DNA from 2 places in the Aeromonas salmonicida genome. Region 2 is predicted to be linked to the other one. Evidence: riboswitches for the same ligand, from Rfam matches in the RefSeq annotation. Region 2 holds a riboswitch; the other holds the start of a gene.

Region 1 (5,308 bases), 890 kb from region 2:
TCCAGATATTGCTGATGGTAATCCTCGGCGTAATAGAAGGGCGCCAGCGGCAAGATGCGGGTGGTGATGGCACGGCTGTCGCCACTGGTCATCATGGCCTGCTGATAGGCGGCCAGGCTCTGCTGGGCGATGACCTGCTGGGTCTCGTCGCCATAGAAGATCACCGAGCGGTACTGGGTACCGACATCGCCACCCTGACGCATGCCCTGGGCCGGATCATGCTGCTCCCAGAACAGCTTGAGCAGGGCGGCATAACTGATGACGCTGGGGTCAAATACCACCTGTACCGTTTCGGCGTGACCGGTCAGACCGCTGCACACCTCCTTGTAGGTGGGATTCTGGGTGACGCCACCCTGATAGCCAGCGGCGGTGGAGTAGACGCCGGGCTGCTGCCAGAACAGACGCTCAACACCCCAGAAACACCCCATGCCAAACCAGGCTACTGCCATATCTTCAGGCCAGGGGCCCTGAGTCGGGTGACCATTGACGGCATGTTGCTGGCCAATCACCATCGCATCGCGGCGTCCCGGCAGTGCATCTGCCGGTGAAATAATCTGTTCCATGAACCCTGTCCTTGTATAAAAACCTGTGTCATCGCACAGCTGACGAAAAGGAGTCTCGAAGATAACAGGTTATGAGCCGGGATCAACCAAGGCCACAGCCAGACTGGTGTTGCTGTATTTTTCGCCACCTTCTCGTCTCTCGTTTTTCTTCTGCGTCATCAAGTGGACAAAATGGTGGCATAAAATGGCAAAATCAATATTTAGTCTTGATTTGTGAATTTATTTTCATATATTGAGCCCATTGCTGTTTTTTTATGGAAGAAGCCTCAAGTGCGTGAACGCGAACCCAGCCTGGTCTATGCCTTTCGGCAGTCTACCCCCTATGTCAATGTGCACAGAGGTGCCACCTTTGTGCTGATGATGGGCGGGGAAGCCATCTGCCACCCCAATTTTGCCAATATCGTCAGCGATATCGCCCTGCTGCAGACGCTGGGAATTCGTTTGGTGCTGGTGTTCGGTTCACGTCCGCAAAACGACGAGGCACTGGCTCGCGCGGGCATCGAAGCCCAGTACCACAGGCGGATCCGGGTCACCGATGACGAGAGCTTCGCCATCATCAAACAAGTGTGTGGCGGCCTGCAGTACGACATCACGGCCCAGCTCTCCATGGGGCTGGCCAACACCCCCATGCAGGGGGCACGCATCAGCGTGGTGAGTGGCAACTTCGTCACCGCCCAGCCGCTGGGGGTGGATGATGGCATCGACTTTTGCCACAGCGGTCGGGTACGCCGCATCGACGTGGAGGGGATCACCCGCCAGCTGGATCAGAAGGGGCTGGTGCTCATCTCCCCCATCGGCTGCTCGGTCACCGGCGAGAGCTTCAACCTGAGCTCGGAAGAGGTCGCCCGCCGAGTGGCGGTGGATCTCAAAGCCGACAAGCTTATCTGTTTCAGCAGCACCCAGGGCGTCATGGACAGACACGGCGAAGCCATCTCGGAGCTCTTCCCCGAGCAGGCCGAGGAGCTGCTGGTGGAGCTGGAGCAGGCGGGTGAAGAGATGTCCGGCACCGCCCGTTACCTGCGTGCGGCGATTGCCTCCTGCCGGGGCGGCGTGCCCCGCTCCCATCTGGTGAGCTATCAGGATGATGGCGCCATGTTGCAGGAGCTGTTCAGTCGTGACGGCCTCGGTACCCAGATAGTGCGGGAAAGCGCCGAGCAGGCCCGCGCCGCCACCATCGAAGACATTGGCGGCATTCTGGATCTCATTCGCCCGCTGGAGGAGGACGGTATTCTGGTGCGCCGCTCGCGTGAGCAGCTGGAGATGGAAATAGACAAGTTCACCATCATAGAGCGCGACGGCCTCATCATCGGCTGCGCGGCGCTCTACTGCTTCATGGAAGAGGCGATGGCGGAGATGGCCTGCGTCGCCATTCACCCCGAGTATCGCAACTCCAATCGGGGGGATCAGCTGGTGGCCAAGGTGGCCGAGCGGGCCAAGCGGCTCGGTATTCGTCGCCTGTTCGTGCTCACCACCCGCTCCATTCACTGGTTCCGGGAACGGGGCTTCGATCCGCTGGAGGTGGAAGACCTGCCGGTGGAACGGCAACGGCTCTACAACTGGCAGCGCCGCTCCAAGGTTTTGTCAAAAACCATTTCGTAACTTGTTGATCTTGTGCCGAGTTGTCGTCGATTGTTAACTTTTTCACGATCTCGATTGACAGTGCAATCCAGCACAGGGTATTTCTAATTGCACTCCACCGCCTGCGGTGGAGCCAGAAGAGGAGCGCTGCCCAGGCAGCCCAAGGGAGGACACCAGCGTCCGATGAACTTGGGTCAGGGGGAGCAGCGCCGAGACGTGTGAGGCAACTGGATACCTCAACGTCGGCTGCGGGGGCTGAATCCCCCGGGTTGTCATCGGTAGTGGTCATCCCCCACCGCGCCCCATCAGGGGCGGGTACGGGATGGGCTCTGCGGGTGGAGTGCTTCTGGCCGGGATAGCTTCTCTCATTCCTGCCATTTTCAGCCTCCTCCTCTCTTTTTGCCCGATGGAACCGGATTTTTATATTAAGACAGGAGTAAGCAATGAGCCCGATCAATGTCGCCAAGTTTGGCGGAACCAGTGTCGCCAATGCCGCGGCCATGAACAATTGCGCCAACGTGGTGCTGGCCAATCCGGCAACCCGGGTGGTGGTACTGAGCGCCAGCGCCGGAGTCACCAATCTGCTGGTGGCACTGGCCCAGGGCGATCTGGACGAGGCAGGCCAGGAGGCACAGCTGGCCAAACTGGCCGAGATCCAGCAGGCCATACTGACGGCTCTGGGCGATCCCGCCGAAATGAGCACCCTGATCCATGCCACCCTCGGCGAAATCCGCACCATGGCCCGCCAGGCCAGTCAGCATACGGATGCGGAACTGGCTGACAGGCTCATCGCCTGTGGCGAGTTGATGTCTACCCGCCTCTTCACCGAGCTGTTGCACCAGCGTGGCATCAAGGCCCACTGGCAGGATGTGCGCCAGCTGATGCGCACCGACAGCCGCTTTGGCAAGGCGACCGTGGATCTCGCCGCCACTCGCGACCTCTGCCAACAGACGCTGGGGCCTCTGCTCGGCGACAGCCTCATCATCACCCAGGGCTTCATCGGCTCGGATGCCGATGGCCGCACCACAACGCTCGGTCGCGGCGGCTCCGATTACAGCGCCGCACTGCTCGCCGAAGCGCTGGATGCGGGCAGCATAGAGATCTGGACCGATGTGCCCGGCATCTACACCACGGATCCGCGACTGGTGACACGTGCACGCCCCATTCCCGAAATAAGCTTCGTGGAAGCGGCCGAGATGGCTACTTTTGGCGCCAAGGTGCTGCACCCGGCCACCCTGCAACCTGCGGTGCGCCAGGACATTCCTGTCTTTGTCGGCTCCAGCAAGGATCCCGCCGCCGGCGGCACCTGGATCCGTGCCAGCACCAGCACCAACCCGCTGTTTCGCGCCGTGGCATTGCGCCGCCAGCAAGTGCTGGTCACACTGCACAGCCTCAACATGTTCCACGCCTACGGCTTCCTGGCCGAGGTGTTCGGTATCCTGGCCCGCCACCGCATCTCGGTGGATCTCATCACCACCTCGGAAGTGAGCGTGTCGCTCACCCTGGATCACACCGGCAGCCAGAGCAACGGCGAGCCCGTGCTCAGCGACAAGGTGCTGGCCGAGCTGGGTCAGCTGTGCAAGGTAAAGGTGGAAACCGGTCTGGCACTGGTGGCGCTTATCGGCAACCGCATGAGCGAGGCGGCCGGGGTGGGCAGCCAGGTCTTTGACGCCATTCGCGAGCACAACATCCGCATGATCTGTTATGGCGCCAGTGCCCACAACCTCTGCTTCCTGGTCAAGGAAGAGGAAGCGGGCCACATCGTCAACCGCCTCCACCAGGAGCTGCTCGACTGAGCCAGCCGAGGTTTGACACAGCATAAAAGAGGGGCACTCAGGGTGCCCCTCTTGTCGTTGATGCCCATGTCATCGATGCAGATACCAGCCCCTACCCCGCCAGCGTCGGCACCGGCAACAGGCAGGTGCGGATCTCCTCACGCAGACCCGCGAGTCTGGCCAGCAGCGCTGCCTGGCTATAGCCTGCCTCGTCAGGCCCCAGATTATCCGCCAGCTCGGCGAAATGGTCGGTCACCGCCTTCTCAAGCCAGTCGAGCCGGCGCAGGGTGAGCGGGCCGCAGCTCTTGCCGCTGAGGTCATCCATGATGTCGAGCCGATGGCTGCGATACATGTCCCGCCACCAGTTGGCGGCCAGCGCGTCGTCGCTTGCCAGTGCCGAGCGCCACTCCCCCTGCAACCCCTGCAATCGAGCCAGCACTGCCGAGCTTGCCCCCTCCCGGGTCAGATATTGCAATTCGCGCTGCACCCAGCTCAGACAGAGGCCACGCCAGTAGCGAAACTGCGGCAACGGATCCGGCTCGTCGAGCCAGAGACCCGAGAGGGTGCGGGTCTCCAGCCGTTCCGGCACATGAAACTGGGGATCGGAGAGGCCGTTTGAATTGAATTCATGGCGGGGATCGAACGGCCACATGTAGCCAAAATCGAACACGGCGATCTGCTGGCCATCATCGAGCAGGTTGCCCGGGCTCGGATCCCAGTCAAACCAGCCCCAATGGGCGAGCTCGGCCTGCACCGCCAGCATCTGGGCCAGATTGCGCTCATTGAGGTCGTGTACCGGCACCCCTCGCAACCAGGGGGAGACGAGCACCCCTGCCCTGGCCGAGCCAAAGCAGGTACAGACCACGTGAGAGAGAATGGTGGGATGCAGCTCACGCAGCGCCTCTATCTCGCGGCGCCGCTCCAGCTCGGTCAGGAAGGCGGTCTTGCCGTCGATATTGGCCACCAGAGAGTCATGCCTGCGCCGTTTCAGACACCAGTGATGCCCCTCCACCTTGAGGTGAAACACCTCGGCGGTGAGCCCGTGACGATAGACCTTGAGCACGGCGGGATGATCCTCTCTGAGTCTCACCAGCTGTGCCAGTGGCAAGGGGCAATCCTGCTCGCGCCCGATCCGGATCTCCTCCTTGCTCTCCAGCATGCGGAGCAATCTTGCCTGACGTGCCGCTACCTTGGGATTCATACATGTACCTCCATCCATTATTGAGAGACTAAGCAGCAAGGCAGGTGCAGACCAGCAGCAAAGCGTCATGATGACGCTTTCATCACAGAATGAGTGTGACGGCCCGATCCGGATCACAGTTTGCATGGCTTCATGGTCACGAAATATTCATTGTTTGGTCATTAAATTGACAACAAGGAACAAGCCCCTCA
Region 2 (5,308 bases):
GCCTTGCCTCTATGATCTGCATGAGCTCTCCACCGTCTTGCTGGCGGCGGGATATCAGGTGCAGATCGAAACCAGCGGTACCAGCGAGATCAAGACTCACGACAGTACCTGGGTCACTGTCTCGCCCAAGATTGGTATGAAGGGGGGCCTGTCCGTGCTGGTATCGGCGCTTGAGCGTGCCAACGAAATAAAGCACCCGGTTGCGACCGAGCGCCATATCGAGGAGCTCGATGCCCTGCTGGCAACCGCCACTTTGCGCCCGGATGTGGAAATTGCGCTGCAGCCCATCAGCCAGAAGCCCCGTGCTACCCAGCTGGCGATGGCAGTCTGTATTGCCCGTAATTGGCGGCTATCTATCCAGACTCATAAATATCTGGATATTGATTAATATGGAGTGGTTATCCGACGAGCGTGTGCTGCTCACCTTGGCCAACAAAATGCCTTACGGCAAATATCAGGGGCGGCGGATCATCGATATTCCGGAGCCCTATCTGGTGTGGATGGCGCGCACCGGTTTTCCTGCCGGTGCGCTGGGTCAAACGCTGGCCCTTGCCTATGAAATCAAGCTGAACGGGCTCGAATCCATGATTGTTCCCATTATTAACAGGATGTCGGTATGAGGATATATACGAGGCAGGGCGATAAAGGCATGACCCGACTGGCCGATGGTGTGCAATTGGCCAAGGATGAGCTGCGGGTAGAAACCTATGGCTATATCGATGAATTGAATTCTCATATAGGTCTGCTCATTGCGGAGGTGCCCGCAGCTGAAACCGGTTTATTAGCCGATCTGGTATTATTGCAGCAAGAGTTGTTCGATTTGGGTGGGGAGTTGGCTTTTTCCAGCGATGGCCAGCATGAGGCCATCTGGCAGGTAAATAACGAATGGACCTTGCGCCTTGAGCAGCAAATCGATGCCTACAGCGCCAATTTACCCCTGTTGCGCAATTTCATTTTGCCGAGTGGTTCCCGTGCTGCGTCACAAGCTCACGTGGTGCGAACCCTGACCCGTCGCTGTGAGCGCCTGCTGCTGAGTTTGAGCCGTGCAGAGCAGATCAATCCGGCCATACTGCCCTATGTAAACCGGCTGAGTGACTGGTTCTTCACCATAGCCCGCTACCTGCTGGCCTGCACCGGGACGCCGGAAGTGCTCTGGGTCAAGGCGGCCGAACGGGGCTGATGGCGTTATATCAGGCAATAAAAAACCTCGCAGTGCGAGGTTTTTTATTGGTCGGTGATTTGCCAATCAGATGGCAAATTCCTCGATGGATTTGCCTTCGGCAACGGCCTTGGCAATCGCGGAAGGCATACGGCCCTGACCGGTCCAGGTCTTTTCAACACCATTATCCAGATAGCGGTATTTGGCAGGGCGTGGGGCACGCTTGCCTTTTTTCGCAGCCTTGGCTGGCTCGTTAGCCACTGTGCCAACCAGCTCGGCAGGATCAATGCCAGCGGCTTTCAGCATTTCGGTATATTCGTTAATTTTGCGCTGATGTTCTTCACGGGCCTGACGATCGGCGGCTTCATCCTGCTGACGTTCGGCAACAATAGCGGAGAGTTTTTCCAAGCCTTCTTCCAATTGTTCCAGAGTCAACTCACGGCACGCTGCGCGCAAGCTACGGATATTCAGCAGTACTTTCAAAAATTCGTTCATAGTGTCCACCACGCGAGCAAAGGAGGGAATTAAATGAAAAGAGTAATTTTGGGTAATTTATACGCCAGCTTGCTATTAAGTCAAGATAAGCAAAATAATAAATTCAGCGTGCAAAATAAGTGAACTGTTTTGAGTTCAGACTGGATTCAGTAATATTGAATACGTCATACCCGACTGAGTTCCAAGCAGGTGAAAATAGCGACAAAACCAAAATGTTTGCACCATTTGACTACCTTTTCCCCATTTTAAAATGGCCAACGTGGGGATTTAATCAAAAAACTTGCCATAACGTGCCAGCACGATAAAATGTGCCCCGAATACCTTTAAGTAGAGGCGCGCTGCCTATGACTACTTGTGCGGAGGGTGATGCCTGTGATGCACAAGGAAAGGAGTCAGCGCCGAAGTAGCCAGGCCATCATACCGGGCTGCTGGTTCTGCATCGAACAGGTGCAGGACTGCCATAGTCATCCACTATGGAGCGCTACCTGAAGGGGCTGAGGAGTATAACCTCCCCATGGGTTTTGTTTCTTTATCCTCTCGGTAGATCTCCACCTGCTGTCTTTAGGTGCAAAGAGATCATGGACATCATTCAGTACGCCGACTCAGGTTGGTCTGTCGTTCCCCCCTTGTTGGCCGTCGCCCTGGCGATCCTGACCCGCCGCGTCCTGCTGTCGCTGGGGGCGGGGATCCTGACCGGCAGCCTGCTGCTCAATCAGTTTTCTCCCCTCGATTCCCTGCATTACATCTTGAACACAGTGCTCAAGATCTTCTGGGTCGATGGCGCGCTCAATCGTGACAACGTCAACATGATACTGTTCATGCTGCTGTTGGGTGGCCTCATCAGCTTGATGAGCGTCTCCGGCGCCACCCGCGCCTTTGCCGAGTGGGCCGAGCGCCGTGCCAAGACCCGCAAGGGGGCCAAGGCGCTCACCGGCATGATGGTGTTTGCCTTCTTTATTGATGACTTCTTTCACAGTCTGTCGGTGGGAGCCATCTGCCGTCCGGTGACGGATCGCTTCCAGATCTCCCGCGCCAAGCTGGCCTATCTGCTCGACTCCACTGCGGCCCCCGTCTGTGTGCTCATGCCCATCTCCTCCTGGGGCGCCTACATTATCGCCCTGGTAGGCGGCATCATGGCGGCGCACGGTCTGACCGAGCAGAGCCCGATTGCTGCGTTTGTCGAGATGATCCCGATGAACCTCTACGCCGTGTTCACCCTGATCATGGTGCTGGTGGTGATCGCGTTTCAGTTCGATATCGGCCCCATGCGTCAACATGAGCAGTGGGCGCTGGAAGGCAAGCTGTGGGATGAATCCAAGGGCCGTCCCATCGGTCTGGATATGGAGAGCCCGGAGGAGAGCAATGGCGGCATGATTGACATGGTGCTGCCGATCCTGACGCTGACCGCCGCAACCGTCTACTTCATGATTGACTCAGGGGCTTCCGTGCTGAGCGAGAAGGGGCTGCCCTTCAGCGTGCTCGGTTCGTTCGAGAACACCAATGTCGGCTCCTCTCTGGTTTACGGTGCCCTGTGCAGCCTGGTGGTTTCCATCGGCCTGGCGCTGCGCCTCAAGCTGGGTGCCAAGAACTGGATCAAGGCCGCGCCCCAAGGGGTGATGGCCATGCTGCCGGCGATCACTATTCTGCTGTTTGCCTGGGCTATCGGCTCTGTGGTGCGGGATGTGGAAACTGGCAAATATCTGGCTTCCCTGGCGAACGGCAACCTGCCGATCGAAGTGCTGCCTGCTGTGGTGTTTATCCTCTCCTGCGCCATGGCATTTGCCACCGGTACCAGCTGGGGCACCTTCGGCATCATGTTGCCCCTGGCCGGTGACATGGCGGCCGCCAGTGACATCAGCCTGATGTTGCCTATGCTGGCCGCCGTACTCGCAGGCTCAGTGTTCGGTGATCACAGCTCGCCCATCTCCAGTACCAGCATATTGTCGGCCACGGGTGCCGGTTGCCATCATATCGATCACGTCATGACCCAGCTGCCCTATGCGCTGACCATCGCCTTTGGTGCCGCGCTCGGCTACCTGGCCATGGGGTTGATGCATTCCGTGCTGGCGGGCTTTAGCGTCAGTGCGCTCTGGTTCGTGGTGTTTACCACTTATCACCTGCGCAAAGCGAAAACACGGCCGGCGCTGGCCACCGCATAACGCACAAAAAACACACTTGAAGAGCAAGGGGCCCATGGGCCCCTTGGTTTTGTCCGGGGCTTTGGTTAGCATGCGCCCCATAAATTCAGTTTCGGAACAGCATAATGGCTTCACTGCACTACAAATTTGCCACCATGAATTCAGGCAAATCCACCCAGCTCATCCAGGCCCACTTCAATTATCTGGAGCGTGGCATGCAGCCCCTGGCCATGACACCGGCCATCGACGATCGCTTCGGCGCCGGGGTGATCAGTGCCCGGGTTGGATTGGAGTTGAAGGTGGAGGTGTTCAGTGATACCTGCGATCTGTTCGACATGGTCAAGGCGCGCCATGCAGTAAAACGCATCGATGTGTTCATCGTCGATGAGGCCCAGTTTCTGACCCGCGAACAGGTCTACCAGCTGGCCCGCATCGTCGATGAGCAGGATATTCCGGTGATCGCCTATGGCCTGAAGACCGACTTTCGGGGGGAGCTGTTCCCCGGCTCCTACCATCTGCTATGCCTCGCTGACAAGTTTGAGGAGCTCAAAAGCATCTGCTGGTGTGGCAACAAGGCCCACATGAACTCACGGGTGAGCGAAGCCGGGCAGGTGATGCGCGATGGGGTGCAGGTGGAGATAGGCGGCAACGATCGTTATGTGTCCCTGTGCCGCAAGCACTATCTGGCCGGGCGGGCATATAAATAGTCTGATAGGAATGACAGCAAGGGCGCCTCTATGGCGCCTTTTTTGTTGCCGCCCGCGGCTCAGTCTATCTCTATATCCACCGGCGCTATGATGGGGTCGGCCACCGGCAGGCGGTGAAACAGTTGGCGAAAATGGTGCTGTACCCGGCCTATGTCCACCAGAGACATGCCGGAGGCGAAACCAAACCAGACATAGAGTCCGGTGAGGTCGCGAAACATGGGGGGCAGATAGCGGGGGGCGTCGATCAAGCCCTCCAGATAGTGCTGATAGAGCACGGGAATGTCATCCAGCGTCACCTTGCCGACGAACAGCATGGGCAGGATTTCAGGTACTCCTTCCAGCACGGCGCTGCGAATGAAGTTGACCGTTTCCACGTAGCCACGCACGTAGGAGAGATCCTTGGTAAAGCAGGCCCCCCCTTCGACCATGCCGCCGCGAAATACCCGCTGGGTGATCTTGTAGGCATCGTGCTCGCTGGTGCCTTGTTTCACAAAGTGCTGGAACACTTCGACAAAGTCGGCGCCATGCTCCGCCATGTCGATGGCCATCACCCTGTCCGAGATACGCTTGGCCCGATCCGGAAAGGAGCTGAAGGTGAGGGTTTCAATCAATACTGCCAGCCCCTCCTGACAAGCGGTGATCCGCGGCGAGCCGGCACTGAGCCAGGTGGCGTAGGGTTGCTGGCGGCCGTTCAAGGTCGTGCCCACGTGGACCCAGCCTTCGTGTACTTCCAGCACTTGCAGATCCAGCTCGGAGAAGCGGGCGTGGGAGCTGAGCTTGATGTAATCCCCGCCGGCGGCGGCATCCGA

Evidence for each region. Region 2 has a riboswitch for lysine ahead of ONZ54_RS09865 (Na+/H+ antiporter NhaC family protein). Riboswitches for the same ligand answer to the same signal wherever they lie in the genome.
Region 1: it holds a riboswitch for lysine, as region 2 does, so the genes downstream of both, lysC (lysine-sensitive aspartokinase 3) here and ONZ54_RS09865 (Na+/H+ antiporter NhaC family protein) in region 2, are expected to answer to the same signal.

Annotation. Positions count from the first base shown of each region.
Region 1 is NZ_CP110645.1:2,931,353-2,936,660, forward strand. Features, by position in the region: gene msrA (peptide-methionine (S)-S-oxide reductase MsrA) at 1-563, opposite strand, end outside; gene argA (amino-acid N-acetyltransferase) at 834-2,162, shown strand; lysine riboswitch at 2,271-2,495, shown strand; gene lysC (lysine-sensitive aspartokinase 3) at 2,585-3,937, shown strand; gene ONZ54_RS13830 (protein kinase family protein) at 4,029-5,117, opposite strand.
Region 2 is NZ_CP110645.1:2,038,037-2,043,344, forward strand. Features, by position in the region: gene queE (7-carboxy-7-deazaguanine synthase QueE) at 1-388, shown strand, start outside; gene ONZ54_RS09850 (DUF3820 family protein) at 390-620, shown strand; gene ONZ54_RS09855 (cob(I)yrinic acid a,c-diamide adenosyltransferase) at 617-1,180, shown strand; gene ONZ54_RS09860 (H-NS family histone-like protein) at 1,247-1,654, opposite strand; lysine riboswitch at 1,975-2,146, shown strand; gene ONZ54_RS09865 (Na+/H+ antiporter NhaC family protein) at 2,233-3,813, shown strand; gene ONZ54_RS09870 (thymidine kinase) at 3,918-4,499, shown strand; gene ONZ54_RS09875 (flavohemoglobin expression-modulating QEGLA motif protein) at 4,559-5,308, opposite strand, start outside.